DNA from 2 places in the Kaistia algarum genome. Region 2 is predicted to be linked to the other one. Evidence: riboswitches for the same ligand, from Rfam matches in the RefSeq annotation. Region 2 holds a riboswitch; the other holds the start of a gene.
What was found. Region 2 has a riboswitch for thiamine pyrophosphate ahead of OSH05_RS22630 (ABC transporter permease). Riboswitches for the same ligand answer to the same signal wherever they lie in the genome.
Positions count from the first base shown of each region.

Region 1: linked by a shared signal. The riboswitch ahead of thiM (hydroxyethylthiazole kinase) and the one ahead of OSH05_RS22630 (ABC transporter permease) in region 2 are both predicted to bind thiamine pyrophosphate.

Region 1 is NZ_JAPKNJ010000001.1:590,293-597,407, reverse strand. It holds gene OSH05_RS03075 (DUF1697 domain-containing protein) at 1-88, shown strand, start outside; gene OSH05_RS03070 (alpha/beta hydrolase family protein) at 158-1,231, opposite strand; gene OSH05_RS03065 (helix-turn-helix domain-containing protein) at 1,371-2,411, shown strand; gene OSH05_RS03060 (transglutaminase-like domain-containing protein) at 2,445-3,248, opposite strand; TPP riboswitch at 3,457-3,569, shown strand; gene thiM (hydroxyethylthiazole kinase) at 3,620-4,456, shown strand; gene thiE (thiamine phosphate synthase) at 4,456-5,097, shown strand; gene aceB (malate synthase A) at 5,224-6,816, shown strand; gene OSH05_RS03040 (glyoxalase superfamily protein) at 7,002-7,115, shown strand, end outside.
Region 2 is NZ_JAPKNJ010000004.1:66,992-74,106, forward strand. It holds gene OSH05_RS22610 (RluA family pseudouridine synthase) at 1-31, shown strand, start outside; gene rpoH (RNA polymerase sigma factor RpoH) at 164-1,081, shown strand; gene OSH05_RS22620 (tetratricopeptide repeat protein) at 1,202-3,013, shown strand; gene OSH05_RS22625 (ABC transporter substrate-binding protein) at 3,017-3,961, opposite strand; gene OSH05_RS22630 (ABC transporter permease) at 3,979-4,761, opposite strand; TPP riboswitch at 4,828-4,933, opposite strand; gene OSH05_RS22635 (hypothetical protein) at 5,154-7,115, opposite strand.

The sequences.
Region 1 (7,115 bases), on a different contig from region 2:
GATCTCATCGAAGAAGCTTGGAATCGGCACGGCGCGCAACTGGAACACGATCCAGCGGCTCGCTGTGAGACTTTCGCCGGCGCCGTGACGACGGCGAAGTGCGAGAGGATGGTCGCGCCGAAGCTGGGCGTCATCGGCGCGTCCACCGCGTCGCGCCCTATGGTGCCGGTTTCAGATCATGGGCAAAATCGGCGGCGATCCTGTCGCCGAGCTCGGCATGCATGTCAGCGCGCGGCCGTGTGCCGCCGTCGTCGCAAAGCTGGTCAGCCTCGCCGATCTCGACCAGCAGCGCCTTTCCTCCCACCTGGCATTCGGCGAGGAAGGTGAAGTGCACGGCGCCCTGAACCTGAGCATAGTCGCCCTTCGGCGTCAGGCGCGCGAGATCGTCGGCGATCACGCCGGGAGGGACGGTTTCGGGACCGCCGAGATTGATGAAGTGCATCGGGATCGCGATGGCCTCAAGGCTCGCCGGCTGGAACGCCTTCGCCATGCCGGGATCGACCAGCACCGCCGAGGCGATGCGCGGATCGCGGTTGGAGTGCTCGAACCGGCTCTTGTCCATCTGGCGCAGATCGACCTTCTGGCTGGGAACCTCCTTCCCATCGACATAGCCCTTGCCGCCAGCGAACCAGATGCAGTCCATCATCGCGGGATAGGTGTCGCAATAGCGCGCATAGGCCTCGCGATCGATCGTCGCGCCTGCGAGCTCCATCGCTGTCGTGCCGCCGAGCGAGAAGCCGAGCACACCGACCCGCCGCTCGGCGAGCGCGTCGCGCCAATCAGGGTTCTCCGTCAACGCCGTGAGCAGCGTCGAGAGATCTGCCGTGCGCTCCCACACATTCGGCGTATCGATCGGGGTCGAGTCGCCGCTGGTCGTGCCGGGGTGGTTGGGCCCGGCGACGATGAAGCCGGCGGCGACCAGGCGGTTCGCGATCCAGCCGAGATTTTCGATCCGCGCGCCGGAGCCGTGCGAAACGAGGATCAGCGGAAAATGGCCGCGCGCGAGCGGCGCATCGGCGAAGGCGGGGGCGCCCCGGAAGAGCTTGCTTTCGCCGACGCGGATTTCAGCTCCGCCGGGCGTCGCCGGATACCAGATGGTGACAGCGAGATCACGGCCGCGGGCAGGCGAGGGGACCGCGAGGGTCTTGACGCCGACGACATCGGCGGCGAGGACGGGTTGGGCGGTCGTCGCGAGGGCGACCAATGTGAATAGAAGGGCGAGGGGCTTCATGGAAACTCCGGATTGGCGAAGCATGGCAACGGTGCCGGCCTGCCACCTCCGATCCGCCCGCCGCGTCCTCGAACCTGTTTGAGGTCGTCCGCAATCGTGATTTAGGTCACGTTTCGTCGTTGGAGCCGCTTTTCGCCGGGTGCCCCGCTTGCTCTTCGTGCCTTTGCCCTTCGTGGTCGCGCTGCTGCTCGCGATCCTGTTTCTGGCCCTGCTGCGCTTCGGGGAGGGGGCGGGTGCCGGTCGGCCGTTCCTGCTGCTGATCGGGCTCTGCGCGCTGCAATCCGTGCTGATCGGGCTGAGGTGGGGGTATGGCTTCTCGGCGCTACGCTTCGCCTTGCCGGTGCTGGCGGCCTCTCTGCCACCGCTCGTCTATGCGAGCTTTCACCGTTTGATCCGCCCGGACCCTCCGGCGCATCGCCGTGACCTACTGGCCGCCACGCTACCGCCTTTGCTTGTCGTCGTCCTGTTCTTGACGCTGCCGCAACTGATCGACATCGCGCTCGTCCTGTTGTTCGTCTTCTATGCGGTCGCCTTGTTGCGGCTCGGGCGTTCTGGGCCCGACGGGCTCGGCGAAGCGCGTTTCGAGGGCGTCACGCCGGTTCATCGGGCGCTCTACGTCGCCGCCGCGGCACTCTGCCTTTCGGCATTGTTCGATCTCGCGGTGTTTCTGAACTTCGAGCAGATGCACGGCGCCAATGTCGGCGCCATCGTCGGCAATGCCAATTTCCTCGGGCTGCTCATGATCGGCCTGACGGCCTGGATCGCCGGCAGCAGCCAAGCTGCGCCGGACGGGACGCCCGAGATCGAGCCAGCCGCGCTCGAGCCGGACGCTAACGACGACCGCGAGGTGCTGGCCAGCGTGGAGGCGCTGATGAAGCAGGAGAGGCTCTACTGCGACGAGAACCTCAATCTGTCGCGCCTCGCCCGGCGGGCCGGCATGCCGGCCCGGCGGATTTCCGCCGCCGTCAATCGCCTCGCCGGCATGAACGTGTCGCAATATGTCAACGGCTACCGCATCGAGGAGGCGTGCCGTCTGCTGCGCGACACCGACGTGACAGTGACCGCCGCGATGCTGGAGGCGGGGTTTCAGACCAAGTCGAACTTCAATCGGGAGTTCCGCCGCGTGACCGGGCTTAGCCCGGCCGCGTGGCGGACCAAGCTCCGGCCATTTGCCGCGTGATCTATCGGCTTGGGGAGAAAATCGGTCCGTTTCCTACGCTTCTTCCGTGATCACGGCGAAGCGCGAGAGGATGTTCGGGCCGAAGGTGTGCGTGATCGGCACATCGGCCGCGTCGCGGCCATAGGCGATCGGGATACGTCCATAGCGCCGCTTGTTGTTGCGCGGATCGAACACGTGCCACTGGCCCGACAGATAGACCTCGATCCAGGCGGCGAGGTCCATCGCCGCATAGGGCGGTGGCTCGCCGACATCCGAGATATAGCCGGTGCAATAGCGCGTCGGAATGTTGAGCGTCCGGCAGAAGGCGACGGCCAGATGCGCGAAGTCTCGGCATACGCCCACGCCTTCCGCATAAGCTTCGGCAGCCGTCCGCGTGTTGCGCGCGTTCTCATAGCCGAAGCGGATGTGATTGTGCACGAAGTCGCAAACGGCCTGCACCCGGCCCCAGCCGGGCTGCGTGTGCCCAAACAGGCGCCAGCCCTCATCAGCCAGGCGGTCTGTTTCGCAATAGCGGCTGCCCAGCAGATAGACGAGGGTGTCGTAAGGAAGGTCTTCGACTCGGTGCTGGATTGCTTCCGGATGGTAGGGATCCGGCAGGCCGTTGTCGCGGATCACCGTGCTGGTCCGGATTTCGAACCGGCCGGCCGGCGCCAGCAGGCGGCAGCACCAATTGCCGTATCCGTCGTAATAGCCGTGGATCGGAACGGCAGGCGTGGTGGTGATCAGATCGGGATATTCGAGCCGCGACGCCACGCTCGGATGGACATTCACCATCGTAATCATCGGCGTGTCGGCGGCGAGCTGATAGTCAAGCTCAACCCCCAGCCGCAAGCGCAGTGGCAAGGCCGCCGAAGCGTTGTCTGGCATCTGCTGGGTCGACGTGAACCCGGCCGGCGAGGGAATATCCTGCATATGGTGGCTCTCCTGGCGCTGGGCGCGCCGATGCGAAACAACAAAATACCACGGAGTTGGTTCCCCTCGTTGGCGCAATTGCCGGCAGGTACGGCCTCCTCCTTGCGCGCCCGCAACTTCGTGCTAGTTTGCGCCCGTCTCATCGGGGTGCCTCGATCCGTTCCGGATCCTGGCTGAGAGGCCTTCGGGCTAACCCGCGAACCTGATCCGGATCATGCCGGCGGAGGGATTGAGCCAAAGGCGCGGTTTGCGCCCAAGCCATCGTTCCGTCCTGCGCCAGCGCCAAGGACGAAGAAATGACTGAACATTCCGAATTGAAACTGTCCGTCACGGACGCCCATGGCGCGCTCGAGGCGGTGCGCGCCGCCCGCCCGCTTGTCCAGAACATCACCAACTATGTCGCGATGACCATCTCGGCCAATGTGCTGCTGGCGCTCGGCGCCTCGCCGGCCATGGTGCACACGGCCGAGGAGGCGGATGATTTCGTCGCGATCTCCAGTTCGCTCGTCGTCAATATCGGCACCTTGTCGCCGCCCTGGGTCGAGGGCATGCGCCGCTCCATCGCGCGCGCTCGTGAACTCGGCAAGCCTTGGGTGCTCGACCCGGTCGGCTGCGGCGCCACGCCCTACCGTACCGGCATCGCGGTCGAATTCGCTGCGCTCAAGCCAGCGGTGATCCGCGGTAATGCCAGTGAAATCCTGAGCCTGGCCGGGGCGTCGGGCGCGGGTGGCAAGGGTGTCGATTCGACGGCGAGTTCCGATGCGGCACTGGATGCGGCCAAAGCTCTGGCCATCAGCACGGGCGCAGTCGTCGCCGTCACGGGCGAGACGGACTATGTCACCGATGGCAGGCTCGTCGTCGCGATCACCGGCGGCGATGCGCTGATGCCGCTCTCGACCGCGCTCGGCTGCGCGCTCTCGGCGACCGTCGCCGCCTTCGCCGCCGTCCGCCCGCCGATGGAAGCTGCCGTCGCCGCGCTGGCCGTCTATGGCGCCGCCGGCGCCGACGCCGCCATCCATGTGAAGGGCCCCGGCCATCTCCCGGCCGAACTCTGCGATGCGCTCCATCGCATCGATGCTGCCACGATCGAACGCCACGCGACGATCCGGGTCGTCGAGGGGGAGGCCATCTGATGCGCCGTCCGTTCGACCTCTCGCTCTATCTGATCACCGATGAGGGACTCGCCGGACCGCGCGGCGTCGTCGAGACCGTTCGGCAGGCCATCGACGGCGGGGTCACGCTCGTCCAGCTTCGCGATCCGGAGAACAAGACACGCCACCTGATCGATACAGCCGCGGCGCTCATCGATATCCTCCGGCCGCGCGGCATTCCGCTTATCATCAACGACCGTGTCGACGTCGCGCTCGCCGTCGACGCCGACGGGGTCCATGTCGGCCAGAGCGACATGCGCACGCGGACGGTTCGCGACCTGATCGGGCCGGACCGGATCATCGGCCTCTCGGTATCGCGCGTTTCCGAACTCGTGGCCGAGGACATCGACCCGGTCGATTATCTCGGCGTCGGCCCGATCTACTTCACCTCGACCAAGCCGAACGCCCCGACGCCGATCGGCTTCGACGGCGTCGGCGCGATCCGCGCTGCCTCGCGGCTGCCGATCGTCGTCATTGGCGGCGTGAAGGCGGAAAATGGCGAAGCCGCCATCCGCTCCGGCAGCGACGGCATCGCGATCGTCTCGGCGATCATGGGGACCGCCGATCCGCAGGCCGAAGCGGCGCGCCTGCGCTCTGTCGTCGACGCCGCCAAGGCCGGGTGAGGCGAGGGCGGTTGCGCCTGATCATTTTCTCCCAAGCGGAAAAGGTCCTCGGAGCTTTCCGCTTGTTTCGTTGAAGACGGCGGCATGACATGATGCCTCCACCTTGCCCGCCTGAGGAGAAATCCATTGTCCGCCCATGCCAGCCGCCTTGTCGTCACCGGCGCTTCCGGTCCCCGCTTCGACGAGATCCTGACGCCCGAGGCGCTTGCCTTCGTCGCCGAATTGCACGGCCGTTTCGATGGCACCCGGCGGGCGCTGCTGGAATTCCGCAAGGAACGCCAGGCTTTCTTCGATGCCGGCGGACTGCCGGATTTCCTGCCCGAGACCGCGTCCGTCCGGTCCGGTGATTGGAAAGTAGCGCCGATTCCGGCTGATCTTCTCGACCGCCGCGTCGAGATCACCGGGCCGGTCGATCGCAAGATGATCGTCAATGCGCTGAATTCGGGCGCCAAGGTCTTCATGGCGGACTTCGAGGATGCGTCCTCGCCGGTCTGGGCCAATATGGTCGAGGGCCAGATCAATCTGAAGGATCGCTGGGCCGGCAAGATCGATTTCACCGACCCGAAGACCGGCAAGGAATACAAGGTCTCGTCGAAGCCGGCGGTCCTCGTCATCCGGCCACGCGGTTGGCATCTTCCCGAGCGCCATATCACGTTCGAAGGTGAGCCGGCTTCCGGCTCGCTGGTCGACTTCGGTCTCTATTTCTTCCACAACGCCAAGACTGCACTGGCGCAGGGATCGGGACCGTATTTCTATCTGCCGAAGATGGAGAGCCATCTTGAGGCCCGGCTTTGGAACGACGTGTTTACGGCCGCTGAGGAACTGCTCGGCGTCCCGCACGGTTCGGTCAAGGCCACGGTCCTGATCGAGACACTGCCCGCTGCCTTCGAGATGGACGAGATCCTGTTCGAATTGAAGGACCATATGGCCGGCCTCAATTGCGGCCGCTGGGACTACATCTTCTCCTTCATCAAGACGTTGCGGAACAACAAGAGCTTCCTTCTGCCCGACCGTGGCCAGGTCCTGATGGGCAAGGCGTTCCTCAAGGCCTATTCGGAGCTCTTGATCAAGACCTGCCATCGTCGCGGCGCCTTCGCCATGGGCGGCATGGCCGCGCAGATTCCGATCAAGAACAATCCGGCCGCCAATGAGGCGGCCTTCGCCAAGGTTCGCGCCGACAAGGAGCGCGAGGCCGGCGCCGGTCACGACGGAACCTGGGTTGCCCATCCCGATCTCGTCCCGGTCGCCATGGAGGTCTTCGACCGCCTGATGCCCGCGCCGAACCAGCTGACGCGCCTGCGCGAGGAAGTCAGCTACGGCCAGAAGGACATGCTCGAAGTCCACGAGGGGACGCGGACTGAGGAAGGGCTCCGTCACAATATCCGCGTCGGCGTCCAGTATATCGAGGCCTGGCTGCGCGGCCGTGGCGCGGTGCCGATCTATAACCTCATGGAGGATGCAGCGACCGCCGAGATCAGCCGGACCCAGATCTGGCAGCAACTGCACTTCGAGGCGACGCTGGAAGGCGGCGAGCAGGTGACGAAGGCGTTGTTCGCCAAGTTGCTTGCCGAGGAGATGGAGGTCGTCAAGGGGGAGATCGGTGCCGACAATTACGCGGCCGGCCGGTTCCCCGAGGCGATCGACCTGTTCGCTCGCCTGTCGACCGCTGACGAATGCGAGGCGTTCCTCACCGTCCCGGCCTACAATCTGATCGACTGACCGCTCTTGACCTTGGTGCATGTCATTTCCTAGCATCGCGGCAGGCTGATGCAGCCTGCCGCTTGCGCCCTCCGGGGTAGGGTGAATGCATCGGGAGGCAAGATCGGGTCCGTTTGCGCATCGGCGAACCTATCAGCAATGCAAGCTCTGATCGTCCGTTCGCCGCAACGCAAAGGACTGGAATCATGCGTGATTTTCGCGATGCGAAGACCATGGCCAAAGAGCTGCGCGCCGAGTTCTCCGGCCGCGGCGTCGATCTCACGCACAGCGAGACCCTCGAACTGATCGCCCGACAGTTC
Region 2 (7,115 bases):
CGAATTGCTGGAAGCCCTCAAGGCCTTGTGAAGCAAGCGGAGGTCCTTGCCAGGCCCCACGCCTGTTAAAGTTGGAAATTGCGCCTATATATCTCCATGCGGGCCGTTACGGCCGCGCCGGGCGCTGGCTTTCATGCGGCGCCGGCAAGAAGGAGGGGGCACTATGGCTGCCAGAGCAAGTCTTCCCGTCATCGCTTCCGGCGAAGCGGGCCTATCGCGCTATCTCGAAGAGATCCGGCGCTTTCCGATGTTGGCGCCTGACGAGGAATATATGCTCGCCAAGGCCTACAAGGAACATGACGACCGCCAGGCCGCGCATCGGCTGGTGACGAGTCATCTGCGTCTCGTCGCCAAGATCGCCATGGGATATCGCGGCTATGGCCTGCCGATCGGCGAGGTCATCTCGGAAGGCAATGTCGGTCTGATGCAGGCGGTGAAGCGGTTCGAGCCTGAGAAGGGTTTCCGCCTCGCGACTTATGCCATGTGGTGGATCAAGGCGTCGATCCAGGAGTACATCCTGCGGTCGTGGAGCCTCGTGAAGATGGGCACCACGGCGAACCAGAAGCGGTTGTTCTTCAATCTGCGCAAGATGAAGAGCCAGATCCAGGCGCTCGAAGAGGGCGACCTCAAGCCCGATCAGGTTCAGCAGATCGCCACGAAGCTCGGCGTCACCAAGGAGGACGTCATTTCGATGAATCGTCGCCTCGGCGGCGACAGTTCGCTGAATGCGCCGCTGCGTGCCGATATCGAAGGCGGCGAGTGGCAGGACTGGCTCGTCGACGACAGCGACAACCAGGAAACCGTGCTCGCCAATCAGGAAGAGGCGGACAACCGGCGCAAGCTGCTGAAGGATGCCATGGGCGTCCTCAACGAGCGCGAGCGGCGGATCTTCGAGGCGCGCCGCCTCGCCGAGGATCCGATCACGCTGGAGGAACTCTCGGGCGAATTCGGCGTCAGCCGCGAGCGCGTCCGCCAGATCGAAGTGCGCGCTTTCGAGAAGGTCCAAAAGGCGGTCCGCCGAGGCGCCAAGGAACTTGAGCACAGAGAGGACGAGGCGGATCTCGCCTCGGCCGACGCCTGACGCGAGGCGGTTTCCACCCGCACCGCCGAGCCTGTAGGCAAGCCGTTAGGAGTTTGCTTGCCATACCGGCCCGGGGCCGCTAAGGCACATCCTCCACTTGCGGATAGTCGAGGTTCGGTCATGGCGCGCCCACGTCGCCGATTGACGGTGATTGCCGCCCTGGACATGGTCGGCTATTCAGAGCTCGTCCAGCGGGACGAACTCGGCACGCTACGCGAGATGCGGATCATCTTCCGCAATATTGTCCGTCCCAGCCTCGTCAAATATGGCGCGCACATCATCAAGCTGATGGGCGATGGAGGACTGGTCGAATTTCCCAGCGTGCTGGACGCGGTCGAGTGGACCATGGGCTTCCAACTCGCCATGGCCGAGCGCAACGCCCAGCCCGAGAGGATCAAGATCGACGTGCGCGCGGCCATCGTGCTGGCCGACGTCATCCTTTCGGATAGCGATCGCTTCGGCGCCGCCATCGGTTTTGCGATGCGCCTGCAGACCGCCGCGCCGCCAGGCGGCATCGCCATCACCCATTCCGTGCGCTGGCAATTGCTCGGCGAACCAGCCTCGGCCTTCAAGCCTGTTGGCTTCCTGATGCTGCGAAGCATCCCCTACCCTGTCGAGGCCTGGTTCTGGGTTCCGCCCGGCAAGACGCTGCCCGATATCCAGCCCTCGCAGAACCAGATGCTGACGCCCGGCGTCCTGGCTCTTCCCGGGCTTTCCGCCGCCAAGGCGGAAGACCAGCGCCCGCTCGTCGTCGTGCTGCCCTTCGACGACCTCTCGCCCGATGGCAGCGCCAGCGAAATTGCCGATGGCATCGTCGAGGAAGTGACGGCCACGCTGTCGCGGGTGCGGACGCTCCGCGTCATCGCCCGCAACTCCGCCTTCCAATACAAGGGCCGGGCGACCGATGTGCGCGCACTCTCTCGCGATCTGGGCGTACGCTACGTCATAGAGGGCAGCGTCCGTAAATCCGGGGATAGGCTGCGCGTCACCGCGCAGCTCATCGATACGGAAAGTGGTGCGCATCTGTGGTCCGGGCGCACAGACGGCAGCATGGCGGATGTCTTTGCCCTGCAGGACGATGTCGCCAGTCAAATCGCCGGGGCCGCGCAGCCCACGATCCGCACGGCGGAGATCGAGCGTTCCCGCCGCAAGGAAACCGAGGCGCTCCGCACCCATGATCTGGTCCTGAAGGCGATGCCCCATTTCTGGGCGCACCGGCGCGAGGACAACGACATCGCGCTGAAGCTCCTCGACGAAGCGCTCGCCTCCGATCCGCGCTCCGGTCAGGCGCTGGGGCTCAAGGCCTGGAGCTTGAGCCAACAGGTGACCTATCTCTGGTCGAGTGACATCGAGGGCGATCGCAAGCTCGCCCTGGCGCTCGCCGAGAGGGCCGCGGAGACAAGCGAATCGGATCCGCTCGTCTACACCATGATCGGTGCCACGCTATCGATTCTGCATGTCGACCAGGCGCGCGCCCGTGTGTTCATCGAGCGGGCGCTGGCCCTTGATGCGACCTTTGCCTGGGCCTGGACACGGCTTGGATACATCCAGGCCTATTCCGGCGAACCGAGCCAGGGCCTCGAAAGCCTGAAGCGCTCGATCGCGCTCTCGCCTGACGACCCCATCCGCTTCAACGCCTATGCCGGCATGGCCACCTGCCATTTCATGCTGGGCGACTATGCCGATGCCGCCCGCCTCGCCAGGCTGGCGCTCGATTCGCGTCCCGGCATGATCTGGGCCAATCGCCTCCTGGCGACGTCGGCATCTCTCGCCGGCGATCTCGACACCGCGCGGCGTGCCGTGGCCCAACTCCGGCGCGATCGCCCCGACATGACGCTCGCCGAAGTCCGGCTGGCCGTCCACAATCTCGGCGGCGACCAGTTGGAGCGCTACATGGAAGGCCTGCGGCTCGCCGGCCTCCCTGAAGGCTGAGTATCAGCGAGGCGCAATCGCGTAGCTGTCGATTGGCGGCACCACATCGATCAGGCCGCGCTCTTTGAGGTAAAGCGCGAACCGATCGTACCGGCCCGGATCCAAGGCTGCCGGACGCTTGGCGAAGCGCGGCAGAGTATCGGCGAACGCCTTGCGATTGAGCTCGTCATTCAGATCGGGATGCGCCTTCAGGAACAGCGCCAGCGCCTCGTCCGGATGGTTCGTCAGAAAAATCGTCGCTTCTTCGACGGCGGCGATGAAGCGCGCCATGCGCGGGTCCGTCCTCAGTTCGTTGCGCGTCACATAGATGAGCTCGTCATAGGGCGGCACGCCGTGCTCTTCGGGAAACCAGGCCTTGCCCGGCTTGCCCTCGATCGCGAGTTGCGTCAGTTCGAAATTCCGATAGCCATCGATCACCGCATCGACCTGTCCCGACATCAGCGACGTCGACAGGTTGAAATTGACGTTGACCATCTCGACGTCCTTCGACGTCAGGCCGGCCGAGGCGAGTATCGAATCGATATAGGCGTTCTGCAGGCTCGCAACCGAATAGCCGATCTTCTTGCCCTTCAGATCCTCAAGCTTCTGGATCGGGCCGTCCTTCAGCGCGATCAAGGCGTTGAGCGGTGTTTCGACCAGCGTCCCGATGCGCGTCAGCGGCAGGCCTTCCTTCACCTGCAGCATCAGGTCTGGCTGGTAGGTGACGGCGATGTCGGCCTGACCGGCGGCGACGAGGCGCGGCGGAGCGCTGGCATCGGCCGGGGCGATGATATCGACATCGAGCCCGTGCCGCTCGAAATAGCCGCCCTCCTTCGCGATCACCAGTGGCGCATGGTCCGGGTTGACGAACCAGTCGAGCAGGACGGTGAGCTTGTCGGCGGCCGAGGCGGGCGCTGCGGTGAGCGCGAGACCCGCGGCGAGCAGGCAGGTTCGGAGAATAGGTGTCATCGGGTATCCGTTTCTGGTCAGGAGAGCGTTTCGGGCGCCCAGGGCGCGATATGGCGGGTGGCGGCATCGACCGCGGCGCGCAGCAGCACCGCCATCGCCGCGAGAATCACGAGAGCCGCGAAGACGACGTCGGTCTGGGCGCGGCCATTGGCCATCAGCATGGCGTAGCCGAGGCCCGACGAGGCCCCGACCCATTCGCCGATCAGAGCGCCGACCGGCGCATAGACAGCGGCGACGCGAAGGCCCGAGGCCAGCGCCGGCAGCGCGTCCGGGATGCGGAAGAAGATGACTTCCTGCCAATGGCGAGCCCGGTAGAGGCGCGAAAGGTCGAGCAGCCCGCCATCAGTGCGCGTCAAACCATCATGGAAGGCGGAGGCGACGGGAAAGAAGATCGCGATCGTCGCCATGACGATCTTCGAACCGATACCAAAGCCGAACCACAACACGAGCAAAGGCGCGATCGCAAAAACCGGAAAGGCCTGGCTGACGACCAGCACCGGCATCAGCAGCCGCCGCAGAAGCGGCGCAAACGCCATGATGAGGGCCAGCCCGGCACCAGCCACCGCGCCCGTCACAAGTCCGACCAGCGTCTCGATCAGCGTCGCCACAGCGTCGCGCGTCAGGAGTTCCGGCCGGCTGACCAACGCCCGCCAGACGCGCAAGGGTGGCGGCAGCATGAAGGGCGGCGGGGCGAAAATCACAATCGCGGCCTGCCAGATGAGCAGGATCGCTGCGGCAACGAGCACGGCATTGGCCAGCATCGCCAGAGCGGGCGATCCAAGCCTGAAGCGTTGAAGCATGAGCCTTATCACCTCCTCCGCTGAAAAACGGAGGCCATGACACGACGATGCGAACGAGTGGAATCCAGCGCCATCTTTTCCCGTCCCTTCGCCGGCATGAACCGGATCAGGTTCGAAGGGTTCGGCCCTAGGCCATCTCAGCTCGCGTTTGCGAACTCCCCTCGGAATGAGACGACAATGGCGGATGATGGCGGCAAGCGCAAGCGCATCGACGTTGCGGCGACACAGCCGACGTCATGGCATCCCATCTCTGCGTTGGTCGCAGGCGAGCAGGCCAGCCGATTGCGACGATGGGCGGTGAGTGAATCGGCTCGCAGACCCGCAAGCGCAATGCCTCCCCGATCCAGGGGAGGGACGAGGCGGCGATCGTGGATCAATATCCGCGTCGCGGATCAGTTGCCCCAGGCAGCAAAAGCCTGCTCGAAGGCCTTCTGGCCGGGCGTGCCCTTCTCCAGAGTTAGTATGGCGCGCTGATCATTCTCGTAGATCAACGGAATATCGATCCAGTTGCGCTCGCGCAGCAGGGCGATGTTCTGCGCCATGGGCGCCGCGTCGCTCGAGAAGGCGATCCAGAAGAAGCCGTCGGCAACCTTGGCCGGAGCCCCGTCAAGCGGCTGACCCCGCGCTTCTTCCGTCGGCTTCATCACGAAGGCAGGCACCGCCTTGATGCCGCCGCCGGGGAAATCCGCCGACGTATCGACAATGACTTCGACAAGATGACTGGCGGGCAAGGTCGAATCCGTATTCTTGCGGATGTTGACCGTGACCTTCATCTTGCGATCCGGCACGTCGATCAGCGCCTGGATCTCCGGTCCGTTCGAGCTGTTGGCGTCGAATTTCCAGACGACAGAGCCATTGAGCGCGGTCACCGTCGCGTTGGCGCCGGATGGCTGCTCGTAGAGGATGGCCTTCTGCGCCACCAGCGCCTGATCCGAACCGGAAGCGTCTTCTGCCGCAGGCGCGGCAGCCGGAGCGATCGGCTCAACACCGGGAAGCGGCGCATCGGTCGCCGCCGTCGCAGGGGCATCGGCAGCTGGCGGAGCCGCCGGCTGATCCGGAGCGGTCATTGCGCTCATCGCATCGTCAGGGGCCGGAGCCGCGTCGACCGTACGCACGGCGCGCGGCGCTTCTTCGGGAGCCGCGCCCCCGAGCCTGTCGCCATTCTTGGAATTGGCGGACGAATCCGTCGAAGCGGCAGGCACAGCAGGCGCCGACTTCGTGCTCGACGAGTCGTTGGTGCTGATCAGATCGCCGATCACATCCTTGACGATGGTCCGCTGCGACCAGGCGAGCGCCGCGATGCCGCCAAGTATCAGGCCGATTACCACCAGCAGAATCAGCGCGGGCCAGCGCGAGCGGCGAGGCTTCTCACCATAACCACCGCCGCCGAGGTCGTCTGCCTCGCGCTTGCGACGGGGCGCAGGACGGCGGCCGCGATCCCGTGCCTCGTCGGCGAAATCGTGATCGAGCGTCGGCGCATCCTCGAATGGCTCCTGCCATTCGGCACTGCTATCGACCGCCGGATACTCATCCGCCAAGGGTTCGAAAATCGGATCCGGGCCGAAATTGGGCTCGGCCTGGAATTGCGGCGGCTCGCGGCGCTGGGCCGGCTGGCGACCGCGCGGCGCATCGGCAGGCTCAACCTGAGGCACCCAAGGGGCGGCTCGGGAAGCCTGCGGCTGCGATGGCTCGATCCGCGGCTCCTGACGGAAGGGCGACGCCTTTCCAGAAGGCGCCTGCGCCGGCCGACTGGCTGGCGCCGGGGCGACCGGCTGCGTCCAGGACTGACGGGCAGCCGGCACCTCGATCGGCGCCTCCGGCTCGTCATACGAGTCCTCGATCGCCTCGACATGGATCGGAATATTCGCGTCGGGAAGCGTACGCGGCGGGGGCGCCTGCCGTGGCACGGGGGCCTGCTGCTGAATCGGGCGCGGCGTGGCCCGCGGAGCCGGACGAGGTGGGGGCGGCGGAGGTGGCGGCGGGGCCGGCTCCTCCTCGACCTCATATTCCGGCTCGGCGGCGTACTCTTCCGGCGCCGGCTCCTCCGGCTCGAACTCCTCGTCGATCGGCTCGACGTCCACAGGCCGCGCATCGACGACCGCTGCGGCGGCGCGGGCACGCGCCGGCACCGGTCCAGCGGCCGTGATCGCCGCTTCTCGCTCGACCTTGCGGATCGCCTCTTCGAGTTCGAGACGCTGGCGAGAGATCTCCGACGTCGTCAGCGGAGGCTGAATTGATTTGAGCTGGCCGATGAGGGCGGTCCGCGCCTTGTCATAGACCGAGCGTCGAACCTCCCCCGATTCGTGCTCGAGCCCGCTGATCGCCTTCTTGAGTACCGCGTAGTAATCGGTCAT